4 regions of the Mesorhizobium sp. FG116 genome follow, and region 4 is predicted to be linked to each of the others. Evidence: riboswitches for the same ligand, from Rfam matches in the RefSeq annotation. Region 4 holds a riboswitch; each other region holds the start of a gene.

Region 1 (3,459 bases), on a different contig from region 4:
AGCGCGTGCCGATGCTGCCCGCCTGCGCCTTCACCGTCACGGCAATCGAAAACGGCCGCGACGGCGACGACGACAGTGTATAGGTGCGCATCACCGGCTCGTCGCCCACCGGCAGTTCCAGCGTGACGAACTGGCCGGGCTTGTAGCGGAACCATGTCTGCGCGTCGGAGCGGAAGACGAAGGTCTTCACGTCCGGCGCTTCGTCGACGATGCCGATCACTTCCAGCACCTGCAGCCGGTCGTTCCACGGCGTCATCTCGTCGAGATGGCGATAGAGATTGAGATCGGTCATGGCGTTCATGGCTGCCTCGTCACGCCACGTTGCGCAGCGTAGGCTCGACGCCGCCCGCCAGCCGCGGCTCGATGAAGCCCGCATACCAGTCGAGGAACTGGATCACGCCGCCTTCATGCAGTTCCGAATACGGCCCCGGCTCATAGGCCGGCGACTTGATGCCGAACGCATTCTCCTCGACGATGCGGCGATCCTCGTCATTGGTCTCGGTCCACACATGGATGAGCTCGGCCAGATCGTAGTCGGCACCCTCGACCGCGTCCTTGTGCACCAGCCACTTCGTCGTCACCGCCGTCTCGGTGGCGCTGAGCGGAATGACGCGGAAGGTAATGGCGTGGTCGATCAGCACGTGGTTCCAGGTGGTCGGGTAGTGGTAAAGCATCAGCGTCCCGATGCGGTCCGCTCTCACAGCATCTGAAAGATGCCGGCGCACCGCCGGCCTGCCGCTTGTCGTATAGCTCACCGCATCCCGAAGCAGCGGCGCGCGCGTGGCGCGATACTGGTCGTCCGGGTCAATCCGGAAACGCGCCGGCAGACCAGCCGCCTCGCATTTGGCCCAATGTTCCAGCATTTCCGGGTCGCTTTCCGCGCCGTTGACGCCGGTCACAGTCGGCGCTTCGGGGAAAGTCTTGCAAAGCTCCGGATGGTTGCCCGCGCAGTGATAGCACTCGCGGTTGTTCTCCCACACCAGCTTCCAGTTGCCCTTCTCCACAATGGTCGTCTCGTGCGCGACCTTGGCATCGACGAGATTATGCGGCGCGAAATAGGGCTCCATCATCGCCCGGAAGGGCCGGAAATCCGCCGGCTTCTCCGCCAGGCAAATGAAGATGTAGCCGGCGACGCTTTCGCAGGCGACCGGCTTCAGCCCAAAGTCTTCCTTACAAAATCCATCGGCCATCTGCCGCGCGAATACCAGCGAGCCGTCGAGATCGTAGGTCCACTGGTGATAGGGGCACACAAGACGAGCCGCCGTGCCTTTGTGCGTGTTGCACACCCGGCTGCCGCGATGCCGGCATGAATTGTGCAGGGCGCGGATCACGCCGTCGCGGCCGCGCACCACCACCACCGGGTAATCGCCCACCTGCACCGTGAAGAAGCTGCCGGGCTTGGCGATCTCGCAGTCATGGCCAACGAACAGCCAGTCCCGGTACCAGATCATTTCCATGTCCAGCCGGAAGAATTCAGGATCGTTATAAAAAGGCTGCTCCAGGCTGAAACCCTTCCGCCTGCTGCAGATCAGCCTCAGCATTTCGTTACGTGCGTCACCGGTGCGTATGTCCATGTCCGTCCTCGCAAAGGCACAAGGACTGAACTGGTGGTGATTTCAGGGGTAGATGGGCGCAGGCGCATCTTGCCCGAACCGCTCTGCCTCTCGACCGCCCACCGCGATCAGTCAGGTTAAACAGTCCAAGGCTGGTTTCCGGGCTTCGGAGCCGTCCCTTGCAGGACCATCCCGACACCTTCCCGGATCATCAGATCCAGTGGCATCCGTCGGGACTTTCAACTCCGCTACCGTTGCGGGGGCAGCGCCGGCATCAAACCGGCTTCCCAATTATCCGCTTCAGCCAAAACCGAAGCGGCACCTTGAACGGTTTCATCAGACCATGAACGCCGGTCCACCGAGTCCACGAATGCGACATCGCTCTGGCGCAAAGGCGATATCAACGAACCATCGAGGCGCATCTGCGCGCAGATGATCCTCAGGTGCCTTCGCCCCATCCGAATCGCAGTTGGAAAAAAGACTCAGCCTCGGTCTTGAAATAATCCAAATCATGAAACATATGAAGTTACATGAAACGAGACAGCAGACTTTCCGGCGTGCTCCATGTCCTCCTGCACATGGCCGAACACCGCCACCCCGTCACTTCCGAGACACTCGCCAAGGCGATGACCACCAACCCGGTCGTCATTCGCCGCATCATGGCCGGCCTGCGCGATCAAGGTTACGTCCAGTCCGAAAAGGGCCACGGCGGCGGCTGGTCCATTGCCTGCGACCTGTCAAAGGTAACCCTGCGCGACATCTATCATGCGCTCGGCGATCCCTCCCTGCTTGCCATGGGCAACCGCACCGAAGCGCCCGGCTGTCTCGTCGAACAATCCGTCAACGCCGCGCTCAGCAAGGCTTTCGACGACGCCGAAGCGTTCCTGCTTGCCCGCTTCGGCGAAGTCACCCTCGCCGCCCTCAGCGCGGACTTCCACCGCCGCATGCTCGCCAGAGGCGGCGCATCCCACGATCTGGAGACCATTCATGCTTCATGATGCCATCGTCATCGGCGGCAGCTTTGCCGGCCTGTCCGCTGCAACCTATCTCGCCCGCGCGCGCCGCTCGGTCGCCATTGTCGACACCGGTGCGCCGCGCAACCGCTTCGCCGCCCACTCGCACGGCTTCCTCGCGCAAGACGGCAGCAATCCGGGCGCAGTGCTCGCCACCGCCCGCTCACAGGTCGCAGCCTATCCAACAACCACCTTCGTCAATGCCAAGGCCACCCGCGCCAGCGGGCAGACTGACGGCTTCTCGGTTGAATTGGCGACCGGCGAAACCCTTTCAGGCCGCAGGCTGGTACTTGCCTTCGGCATCTCGGACGAGCTGCCCGATGTTCCCGGCATCGCTGAGCGTTGGGGCAACAGCGTCATCCATTGCCCCTATTGCCACGGCTATGAATTCAGCAACCAGCGCCTCGGCGTGCTGTACTCCTCGGAGAAGTCGCTGCATCAGGCGATGCTGATTGCCGAATGGGGACCGACGACCCTTTACCTCAACGGCGCCTCCCTGCCCGACAGCGCCACGCTTGCCGAACTGGAAAAACGCGGCGTCGTCATTGAGCCCACCAGAGTTACAGCCCTGCACGGCGACGGAACAAGCCTCTCCGCCATCGAGCTTGCCGACGGCAGGCTTGCCACCCTCGACGCGCTCTACGTCGCTCCGCAGAACCACTTGAACAGCGACATCGCCACACAACTCGGTTGCGTCATGGACACGAACCCTGTCGGCACCGTCATCCGCACCAGTTCAATGCAGGAAACCAGCGTTCCCGGCATCTTCGCCGCCGGCGACATCACGCGCGGCGCACACAGCGTCACATGGGCCAGTTCCGATGGCGTCACTGCGGGCGTTTCCGCCCATCGCTCTTTGGTTTTCTAACTCACACAAGGCCATTTCGAGCCGA
Region 2 (3,459 bases), on a different contig from region 4:
TATGTCAACCTTCGCGTAGTGCCCAAACCGGATGTTGATTGCCAATCAGCCTGCCGATGGCCGCCGGACAAGGCGGGTGAAGTGCCCCATCTTGCGCCCCGGCCGGGCTTCGGCCTTGCCGTAGAGGTGAACCAGCACGTCAGCTTCGGTCAAAAGCGCAGGAACCCGGGCCAGATCGTCGCCGATCAGGTTTTCCATGACGCAATCGCTGTGGCGGCGCGGGTCGCCCAAGGGCAGGCCGGCAACGGCGCGCATGTGCTGTTCGAACTGGGAAATGACGCATGCGGCTTCCGTCCAATGACCGGAATTGTGGACACGCGGCGCGATTTCATTGGCAAGAAGCGAGCCGTCGCCCAGAACGAAGAACTCGACGCCGATGACGCCGACATAATCCAGGGCGTCGAGAATCTTCGCCGTGGCCTCGCGGGCCGCATCGGCGGTGGCGGCTGATATGGCGGCCGGCACGGTCGATGAGCGCAATATGCCTTCGCGATGGATGTTCTCGGCCGGGACATAGGTCACGATGCTGCCGTCGGTGCCACGCGCGCCGATCACGGAGATTTCGCGTTCGAAGCCGACCAGAGCTTCCAGGATCAGCGGGACGTTGCCCATCGTCTCGCAAACGCCGGCAAAGCCGCCGCTTTCCATGTTGCGGAATACGCGCTGGCCCTTGCCGTCGTAACCCATACGGCGGGTTTTCAGCACGCCGCTGCCATTGAAGGCAGCAAGGGCATTGGCGAGGTCGCCGTCATTGTCGACCGGCTGGAACTTGGCAGTGGCGATGCCGATGCCGTTCAAGAATGTCTTTTCGACGATGCGATCCTGCGCAACCTCAAGGGCGCGCGCCGGCGGGTAGACCGGCACGGTCGCGGCCAGGACGTTGGCCGCGGCGACGGGGACGTTTTCGAATTCATAGGTGACGACGGCTGATGCGGCGGCAAGCTCGGCAAGAGCTGCGGGATCGTCATAGGCGGCGGTGATCTGGCGATTGGCGACCTGTGCGGCTGGGCAATCCGCCTGCGGTTCGAGCACCACTGTGCGGTAGCCGAGACGCGCGGCGGCCATCGCCAGCATGCGGCCAAGCTGGCCGCCGCCGATGATGCCGATGGTCGATCCGGCCGCGAGCATCAGCGCTGATCCTCCGGTTCGGCAGCGACTTTGGCCGTCTGGGCCTCGCGCCATGCGTCGAGCCGTCCGGCAAGTGCTGCATCGTTGAGCGCGAGGACGGCGGCTGCAAGAAGAGCCGCATTCACGGCACCGGCCTTGCCGATGGCGAGCGTACCGACAGGAATGCCGGCCGGCATCTGCACGATGGAGAGCAGCGAATCCTGCCCGGACAGCGCCTTCGATTCGACGGGGACGCCAAACACCGGCAGCGGCGTCATGGCCGCCGTCATGCCGGGCAGGTGAGCCGCGCCGCCGGCGCCGGCGATGATGACCTTGTAGCCGGCTTCGCGCGCGCCTTTGGCGAAATCATAGAGGCGGTCGGGCGTGCGGTGCGCGGAGACGATCAGCCGTTTGTGGGGGATGCCGAGCGCTGCAAGCGTCTCGGCGGCGTGCCTCATGGTTTCCCAGTCGGACTGGCTGCCCATGATGATGGCGACATCGGCGCGTTGGTCGCTCAAGGCCTTGCTCCCGTCAACAAAGCGGCGACGTAGCGGAATTCGCCTGCTGTCGCAAGGACGCTCTGCCCGGTTGAGGGCGGATTGCGATTGCCGACCGCCAAGCGGCGCATTGACGCAACCTCGCTATTGGGCAGCGCTGGTGGAATTGACAGCGCGCCTTGGCAACAGATAGCGTTGCTACCGGAACTGGTTCCAAGCACGGATCAAAAGGGAACACGGTTGGCCGAACGATCGGCCGAAGCCGGACTGCCCCCGCAACTGTAACCGTAGAGCCTTCTTCCACGATGCCACTGGCGGTAATGCCGGGAAGGCGGAAGGAAGCGACGACACGGAAGTCAGGAGACCTGCCTGTTCCCGTCACCCATGCATGACCACGGGGTGTGGTCAGGCGCGGCCGTCCGTTGCGGTGACACAAGTGTGTGTTGCCGCGCGCCGGAATGGCCGCAGGGGGATTGTTTGCATTCCAGCCTGCCCCAACCAGCCGCGGTTCGAAATGAACCTTGGGCGAAGCGTCGCCCCGAGACTTTGGGGACTGGAATGAAAAAGACACTATTTGCCGCAAGCGCATGCGCGCTTGCCTTGACCGGCGGGGCGTTTGCCCAGCAAGCCGAGAGCGGTGCCACGACCGAGCTTGAGCGCATCGTGATCACCACGCCGCTGCGTCGGGCGTCGTCGCTCGAGCGTTCGACCTCATCGGTTGCGGTGATCGAGACCAAAGACATCGAGAAATCCCCGGCGGTGGACCTGCCGGCGCTGTTGAAAACCTATGCCGGCGTGACGGTGACTTCGAATGGCGGCCTGGGAGCCGATTCCAGCGTGTCGTTGCGCGGCACCAGCGCCAACCAGACGCTTGTGCTGGTAAATGGCGTGAGGGCGTCTTCCGCCACTTCCGGCACCTTCAACCTGTCCAGCATTCCGCTGGCTTCGATCGAACGCATCGAAATTGCGAAAGGCGGCCACTCCGCGCAGTACGGCGCCGATGCGATTGGCGGCATCATCAATATCATCACCAAACAGGGCGGCGATTGTGACAATGGCAAAAGCACCTGCGGCAGCCTGACGGCGGGCATCATGCATCCTTGGGGAGGCACGCTTTCCGGCGATATCCGAGGAGAGACCGGAAATGGCAGCAGATTTGCCTTTGGCGCCAGCCTGCTCGGCACGCGCGGCTATGATTTCACGCTGCCGACGACCTATGGCCACGAGCCGGATGATGACGGGTTTATCCGTGGAACGGCCAATTTCTCGCTGTCCAAGGATCTTGCGTGGGGAACGATCTACACGGACGGCATTTTTGCGCGCGGCAGAAACCAGTACGACCGGGCTGCAGCCAACGAGGCCGACACAACGAATTTTTCCGGACGGATCGGTGCGCGTCTCAAGCATTCCGATACGTGGGAATCGACAGTGGAGCTAACCACCGCGCTCGACAATTCCTCCAATTTCAGGGGAGCGGTCGATGGCGATGATTTCGATACGAGCCGCTATGGCGTGCTGGCTTCGACCCAGAAGACGTTCGAGACCGATACCGCGAGCCACATTTTCCAGCTTGGTGCTGAAGCCTATCGCGATTCGGTCGATGGCAGTTCCGTTGCAGGCGTCGACTATTCGAAGAAGGAGCGTGATCTGGCGGCGGTGTTTGGCCAGTATTCACTCGAATATGACCGGCTGACTTTCGATAGCGGGGTCCGCTATGACCACGACGGACAATTCGGCGGCCAGACGACCTACAATCTTGGCGCCAGCTACGAATTGCTGGACGGCCTTGTGGCGCGGGCTTCCTATGCCACCGGTTTCCGCGCCCCGACGTTCAATGACTTGTACTATCCCGATC
Region 3 (3,459 bases), on a different contig from region 4:
GCTTATCGAAGCACTGCCCTCTACAGTCCCTTTTGTCGGGCCAGAAGCGCAGCAACGTGCCAGCGGCAGGATTTTCCGTGCGCGTATTGGCGCCAATGAAAGCAGTTTTGGCCCTTCGCCCACTGTCATTGCGAAGATGCGCGATGTCGCCCGTGACATGTGGATGTACTGCGACCCTGACAATCATGACCTGAAGGTCGCTGCGGCGGCACACCACGGTGTCCAACCGCAGAATATTGTCGTCGGCGAAGGCATTGATGGCCTGCTCGGCCTGATCGTCCGCATGTATCTCGCCCCCAGCGAACCAGTGGTTACATCGCTTGGGGCCTATCCAACCTTCAATTTCCATGTCGCTGGCGTCGGCGGAAGGCTGGTTACAGTACCCTATGAGAATGACAAGGAGAGCCTGGACGGCCTGCTTTCCGCGGTTCGCAGGGAGAATGCGCGGCTGGTCTATCTGTCCAACCCGGACAACCCGATGGGAAGCTGGTGGGAAGCGGCAGAAATCGAACACTTCATCGACGTCTTGCCCGAAACCACCATGCTCATTCTTGACGAAGCCTATTGCGAACTGGGCCCGGCCTCGGCCGTACCGCCAATAGATGTTGCCCGGCCGAATGTTGTCAGGATGCGGACGTTCTCGAAAGCCTATGGCCTGGCGGGCATACGCTGCGGCTATGCCGTCGGTGAAGCGCAGGTAATCACTGCGTTCGAGAAGATCCGAAATCACTATGGCGTCAGCCGCATGGCTCAGATCGCCGGCGAAGCCGCCTTGGCAGACCAAGCGTACCTCGCCAAAGTCGTAAGTCAGGTGGATGCAGGCAGGCAGCGGATCGCGACGGCCGCTACAGACAACGGTCTGGTGCCGCTTCCATCCGCGACGAATTTCGTCACCATCGATTGCGGACGTGATGGCGCTTTTGCCCTCAAGGTGCTGCAAGCGATGCTCGCGCGCGATGTCTTTATCCGCAAACCGATGGCGCCGGGGCTCGACCGCTGCATCCGTGTAAGTGTCGGCCTCGATCACGAACTGGATATTTTTGCCGAAGAATTGCCGGGTGCTCTCGCTACCGCACGGGGCAACTGACGCAGTGGATGGCAGCTCATATTAAGTTTTGATTCAGTCAGTTAGGCTCTCCGGCCGTTTATCCTTAGCGCCCAACGCCTGCCATCACTGGTGAGTTCGGTTACGCTTAGAGGCTCAACATCAATCTTCCAGAATGCTCGCATCGGCGCCCCCAGGATAGTGACAAGCGCTGAGCGAATCACCGCCGGATGCGTAACCGCAATCGTGTGCCCCTTCAGCACCATGATCTCACCCAGGAAAGGCACGATCCGCGCAACCAACGTGGTCAGCGATTCGCCGCCAGGGGGCGCGGCTTCCGGGTCGTTCAGCCAAATGGCAAGCGCTTCCGGCTCCGATTTCTGCAGGTCTGAAAGCTTCTTTCCTGCCCATCGACCGAAATCCAGATCGCGGAGCGCCTCAATCGGCTCGCTTGCTAATGCGAACGCTGTGGCCGTCTGCGTCGCGCGTAAAAGCGGGCTGGTCCATACGCGGTCGGCCCTGGGCAATCTACCTGCCTGCGCAACCGCGGCATCGGCAGCGTTCTGCACCAGCGGTTCATTGAGCGGAAATGTCCCCTTCCGATTGGCCTCGGTTGCCCCACTGCATAAAAAGGTCAAGCGCGCCGTCATGATGATGAATCCAATTTTTAGACCCGGAGACCCTAGTGCTTTGTGCGCCCGGATTTAAAGCGTCGATCTCTGATCGACTGCGCATTTCATTGACAGTCATGAGCCGCGCCGGTACTGTTTTTTGTAGGTAACGGGTTTGGAAGCCGGTGGGAATCCGGCACGGTCGCGCCACTGTGATCGGCACTTTGCCGAGAGTCAGGACTTTCCCGCTACCAGGCACTGAATCAACGGGACGCAGTATCCCAGGAGCTATGAAATGTCCGATGTCGCCTACGCACCAAGTGCGCTACCTCAGCCTATTCCTGTGCGCGAAATTCTGCCTTGGGCGCTTTTCGGCGGACTGCTCATGCTGATCGCGATTTACTTCATTGGTTCCGAAGAGGGCGCTATGACGCTTGTCTCGGGGCTGAACACGCATGAATTCGTTCATGACGCCCGCCATCTGCTCGGTTTCCCCTGCCACTAGGAGACTGAAAATGGTTGGAAGTCTTTTGTTGCGCGGGATGCTGGTCGGCATCCTGGCAGGACTATTTGCGTTTGGATTCGCCCGCATTTTCGGTGAACCCCAGGTCGACCGCGCCATTGCTTATGAAGAGCAGATGGCCTCGGCGGAAGCGGCTGCATCCGGGCAACCGGCTGAAGAAGAGCCCGAATTGGTTAGCCGTGGAACACAGGCGGGCATCGGCCTGCTGACGGGTTCCGTCATCTATGGCGCTGCCATCGGCGGATTGTTCGCACTTGTGTTTGCCTATGTTTACGGTCGGATCAGCCCGCTCGGACCGCGCGCCACAGCCGCCCTGCTCGCGCTGGGCGCATTCATTGCGGTCGTCCTTGCGCCGGCATTGAAATACCCGGCAACTCCGCCGGCCGTGGGCAATCCTGAAACAATCGGCGCGCGAACCGAACTGTTCTTCGTGATGTTGTTGGTCTCGATTGCAGCTTCCGTTGCGGCGGTCGCACTGGCTCGGCGCCTGTGGGCCCAATATGGAGCCTGGAATGCCGGTATTGTCGGCGCTGCGGCCTTCATCGCCATTATGGTCGTCGTCCAATATGCGCTGCCGACGATCAACGAGATCCCGGAAGGCTATTCGGCTGATCTGCTCTGGCGCTTCCGCACCTCGTCGCTCGGAATGCACGCCGTGCTTTGGACTGTTATCGGCCTGGCGTTCGGCGCCCTTGCAGAAAAAAGCTTTGCAAGCCGTTCCGACCGCCGCCGCGCAGCCTTGCGTTAAAATCATGCAGCGGCGCATTTCGAAATCGAAATGCGCCGCTGTCAGCATTTGCCTCGGCCTGACCGTGCTGGCGTCCACAGACGCATTCGCCCACCGGCGAACGTCCGACGGCGATATGAGTGGCCTACCGATAGCCAGCCTTTCACACGGCCAGATGGCGGTAATTTCGAAATACCGCAGCGAAATTCTCGATCTAGCTGAACGCCAAAGCCGGACTGACGAAACATTCCATCGCCTCAAGAACTTCGGCGCGATCCAGTACACATACTGCCTTTGGGGATTGGTGCCCGGCAGCCTAAAGGACGAAACCAGTCCCTTCAACGAATGCAGTCACGCTTATCTTTCAGCAGCTCGCGAACTGCTCGCCTATATGCGCGAGACATCACCCGACAGGCAGGCTGTAGAAGACCTCATCTCGCGTATCGACGTGGATATGGTGCGCAACCAAGCATCCTTCGTGCAGTGCCAGTACAGCGCCGAATCCTTCAATACGGCGAGCCTCGTCCGTCCCGTCTTGAGCGATGTGCCCACT
Region 4 (3,459 bases):
TCATGTACATCAGCGAGCCGGTGCGCGCCCACGTGATCAGCGCCTCGGTAGACGTGACGAGAAAACCCTTGTCGGCGAGCTCATCATTGATGCCGACGAAGAAAGGATCGTCAGACCCGATAGGCTTTCCAGTCCTCGGGTCGAGAATGCCTTTGGGCTGCGGCGCAACCAGCGTGCCGGAACTGTCGCTCAATCCCATTCGAGCGCCCCTTTCTTCCACTCATAGGCAAAGCCGATGGTCAGCACGGCTAGGAACACCATCATCGACCAGAAGCCGAGCATGCCGATCTCCCCGAAGGAAACCGCCCACGGAAACAGGAAGGCCACTTCGAGATCGAAGATGATGAACAGGATGGACACCAGATAAAAACGCACGTCGAATTTCATGCGCGCGTCATCGAACGAATTGAACCCGCACTCGTAAGCTGAAAGCTTTTCCGGATCTGGATTGCGATACGCCACCAGGAACGGTGCTATGATCAGGGCCAGTCCCACGACCAGCGCCACGCCGATGAAAATCACGATCGGCAGATACGAACTCAGCAATGCGTTCATGCTGCGACTTTCCGTTAGCGGCTACCCCGCCTGAAGCTATAGCAGCAGGCCATGATACGGAAGCGCGACAGTTAATCGCTGAACCGCTTGCCGGTCCCATGCTGCAACGCGGCGAGGGTTAGCGCAGCCGGTTGCCCGAAGCAAGTCAAACCTTGGCCAAAAGATGGCGCTCGCACGCTTATGAAGCAAAACTGGTCATTCCAGCTCTTGTTTGATTTCCTTCACTTTTTACTCCACTTTTACTCCTGACAGTATTGTGGCGATTTCGCTGCTAGCATGGGCGGAATCAACTTCCCGCACCGCACGGCCAGCATCGACGAAAAAGGCGCATGAAAGAGACGTTTTCTCTCGCACAGGCACGACGCATCACGCTGGCTGCACAAGGCTTTGGCCTACCCCGCCCGGTCGGCCCTGTCGACCGCAGGCACTTGACCAGAACCCTGTCGCGCACCGGCCTGCTGCAGATCGATTCCGTCAGCGCCGTGGTGCGCGCGCATTACATGCCGCTTTACTCAAGGTTAGGCTCATACCCATTTTCCCTGCTCGACAATGCCACCCAGTCGCGCAAGCGGCTGCTGTTCGAATATTGGGCGCATGAGGCGTCCCTGCTGCCCGTCGAGACTTATCCCCTGATGCGCTGGCGCATGCAGCGCGCCGAGCGCGGCGACGACATATATGGCGCGCTGGCGAAGTTCGGCCGCGAGCGCGCCGACTATATTGAAGGTATCTACCGCGAGGTCGCCGCTCGTGGCCCGATTGCCGCATCCGATCTCGAAGGCCAGAAGGGTTCCGGCGGCTGGTGGGGCTGGAGCGAAGCCAAGCATGCCTTCGAATGGCTGTTCTGGGCTGGCCGCATCACCACCGCCTATCGGCGCGGCTTCGAGCGCCTCTATGATTTACCCGAGCGCGTATTGCCGCCGGCAATCCTGAACATGCCTACTCCATCGCCTGCCGATGCGCACCGCGAACTGTTGCGCATTTCCGCACGAGCCCACGGCATCGCCACCGCCGGTTGCCTGCGCGACTACTTCCGCCTCTCCCCGGCCGATATCAAGGGCCGCATCGAGGAACTCGTTGAAGAAGGCGATCTGATCCCCGTCCGTATCGAGAGCTGGGCAAGGCCGGCCTATCTCCACAAGGATGCACGCCTGCCGCGCAGGGTCGAGGCACGTGCCCTGCTTGCGCCTTTCGATCCACTGGTCTTCGAACGCACCCGCACCGAAAGCCTGTTCGGTTTCCGCTATCGTATCGAAATCTACACACCGGCGGAAAAGCGGCAGTACGGCTACTACGTCCTGCCCTTCCTGCTCGGTGATAGGATCGTGGCGCGCATCGACCTTAAAGCCGACCGTCCGGCAGGCGTCTTGCGTGTTCATGCCGCCTATGCTGAACCGGGCGCGCCGCCCGAGACGGCATCCGAACTGTTCAAGGAATTGCAGCTCATGCAGGGCTGGCTTGGCCTCGACCGGATCGAGGTCACGCCTGCTGGCGATCTCGGCCCGTCGCTCGCCGCTATCAAAGCGTCGTAACCACGCGTTGACACGCCCACCTCCTCAAGCCTAAATCCGCCACAGACGGTCTCCTCTCCAAAAGAGGGGAGCTAAGAGGGAATGCGGTGCGAGGCTTTACGACCTCAAATCCGCGGCTGTCCCCGCAACTGTAAGCGACGAGCCAAGCCGGACACCACTGGGCAGAGCCCCGGGAAGGCGGCAGCAAGGCAACGACCCGCGAGCCAGGAGACCTGCCGTCTGCAGAAAAGAATCCGACCGCCTGGCGGGTGTCCCGGGCAAGGAGCACGCTTTGGATTGCGACGGCAATTTTTCAGGTGAATCAGATGGCCGCGCCGCGGTTACGGTTGTGGTCTGCACATCGTGCCGTGACGAGACCGGTGCCGACTCTCACCCCCGCGCCGGTGAGTTGCTTGCTGAAAGCGCACGCACCGCAGCCACTGGCCGAAATGTCCATATCCGCACCGTCGAATGCCTCGGCAATTGCAAGCGCCGCCTGAGCGCCTCAATCCTGCGCGCCGGCGGTTGGAGCTACGTCTTCGGCGATCTCGCGCCGACAAGCGGCGCCGATCTCGTCGAGGGTGCCGAACTTTTCGCCGCCAGCCCCGATGAGCTCATGCCGTGGCGCGGCCGCCCAGATTGCCTCAAGCGTGGCCTCGTCGCCCGTATCCCTCCCCTCCATTTGTTGAAGGACTGACTATGACCGCCACAGCTACGCGCGTTCCCTGCACCGTCGTCACCGGCTTTCTCGGCGCGGGCAAGACCACGCTGATCCGGCACCTGCTTGAGCATGCCAAAGGCAAGCGCCTCGCCCTTATCGTGAACGAATTCGGCGACATCGGCGTGGACGGCGAAATCCTCAAGGGCTGCGGCATCGATACCTGCCCCGAGGAAAACATCGTCGAACTGGCCAATGGCTGCATCTGCTGCACCGTTGCCGACGACTTCGTTCCGGCGCTCGACCAGATCCTTTCGCGCACACCCAAGGTCGATCATATCCTGATCGAGACGTCCGGCCTCGCTTTGCCGAAGCCGCTCGTCCAGGCCTTCCAGTGGCCAACGGTCAAGAGCCGGGTCACCGTGGACGGTGTCATCGCCGTGGTCGACGGTCCAGCCCTTGCCGCCGGCCAAGTCGCCTCGGACATGGACGCTCTCGCAGCCCAGCGCGCCAGCGACGACTCCCTCGACCACGACGACCCCGTCGAAGAAGTTTTCGAAGATCAGGTCGCCTGCGCCGATCTCATCATTCTCTCCAAGGGCGACTTGATGGACGCCGCCGGTTCCGCCCGCGCCAACGCCATCATCAATGAGCACATCACGCCCGCCGTGAAGGTCGTGCCGTCCGTACAGGGCAAGGTCGATCCGTCGGTTCTTCTCGGTCTCGGCCTCGCCGTCG

What was found. A riboswitch is a leader RNA that binds a small molecule or an ion and turns the genes downstream of it on or off. The one in region 4 is predicted to bind cobalamin.
Region 1: it holds a riboswitch for cobalamin, as region 4 does, so the genes downstream of both, ACODTY_RS15435 (aromatic ring-hydroxylating oxygenase subunit alpha) here and ACODTY_RS07995 (DUF1636 family protein) in region 4, are expected to answer to the same signal.
Region 2: it holds a riboswitch for cobalamin, as region 4 does, so the genes downstream of both, ACODTY_RS00660 (TonB-dependent receptor plug domain-containing protein) here and ACODTY_RS07995 (DUF1636 family protein) in region 4, are expected to answer to the same signal.
Region 3: it holds a riboswitch for cobalamin, as region 4 does, so the genes downstream of both, ACODTY_RS16365 (CbtB domain-containing protein) here and ACODTY_RS07995 (DUF1636 family protein) in region 4, are expected to answer to the same signal.

Annotation. Positions count from the first base shown of each region.
Region 1 covers NZ_JBMDKS010000019.1:23,075-26,533, reverse strand. Annotated here, with positions in the region: gene ACODTY_RS15440 (FAD-binding oxidoreductase) at 1-292, opposite strand, end outside; gene ACODTY_RS15435 (aromatic ring-hydroxylating oxygenase subunit alpha) at 312-1,574, opposite strand; cobalamin riboswitch at 1,687-1,894, opposite strand; gene ACODTY_RS15430 (Rrf2 family transcriptional regulator) at 2,084-2,551, shown strand; gene ACODTY_RS15425 (NAD(P)/FAD-dependent oxidoreductase) at 2,541-3,434, shown strand.
Region 2 covers NZ_JBMDKS010000001.1:149,223-152,681, forward strand. Annotated here, with positions in the region: gene ACODTY_RS00650 (5-(carboxyamino)imidazole ribonucleotide synthase) at 46-1,128, opposite strand; gene purE (5-(carboxyamino)imidazole ribonucleotide mutase) at 1,128-1,625, opposite strand; cobalamin riboswitch at 1,796-1,991, shown strand; gene ACODTY_RS00660 (TonB-dependent receptor plug domain-containing protein) at 2,163-3,459, shown strand, end outside.
Region 3 covers NZ_JBMDKS010000021.1:4,868-8,326, forward strand. Annotated here, with positions in the region: gene ACODTY_RS16355 (pyridoxal phosphate-dependent aminotransferase) at 1-1,087, shown strand, start outside; gene ACODTY_RS16360 (histidine phosphatase family protein) at 1,129-1,695, opposite strand; adenosylcobalamin (AdoCbl) riboswitch at 1,808-1,949, shown strand; gene ACODTY_RS16365 (CbtB domain-containing protein) at 1,952-2,161, shown strand; gene ACODTY_RS16370 (CbtA family protein) at 2,172-2,927, shown strand; gene ACODTY_RS16375 (hypothetical protein) at 2,872-3,459, shown strand, end outside.
Region 4 covers NZ_JBMDKS010000007.1:41,500-44,958, reverse strand. Annotated here, with positions in the region: gene ACODTY_RS08010 (NuoB/complex I 20 kDa subunit family protein) at 1-199, opposite strand, end outside; gene ACODTY_RS08005 (NADH-quinone oxidoreductase subunit A) at 190-555, opposite strand; gene ACODTY_RS08000 (winged helix-turn-helix domain-containing protein) at 885-2,084, shown strand; cobalamin riboswitch at 2,114-2,318, shown strand; gene ACODTY_RS07995 (DUF1636 family protein) at 2,356-2,760, shown strand; gene cobW (cobalamin biosynthesis protein CobW) at 2,763-3,459, shown strand, end outside.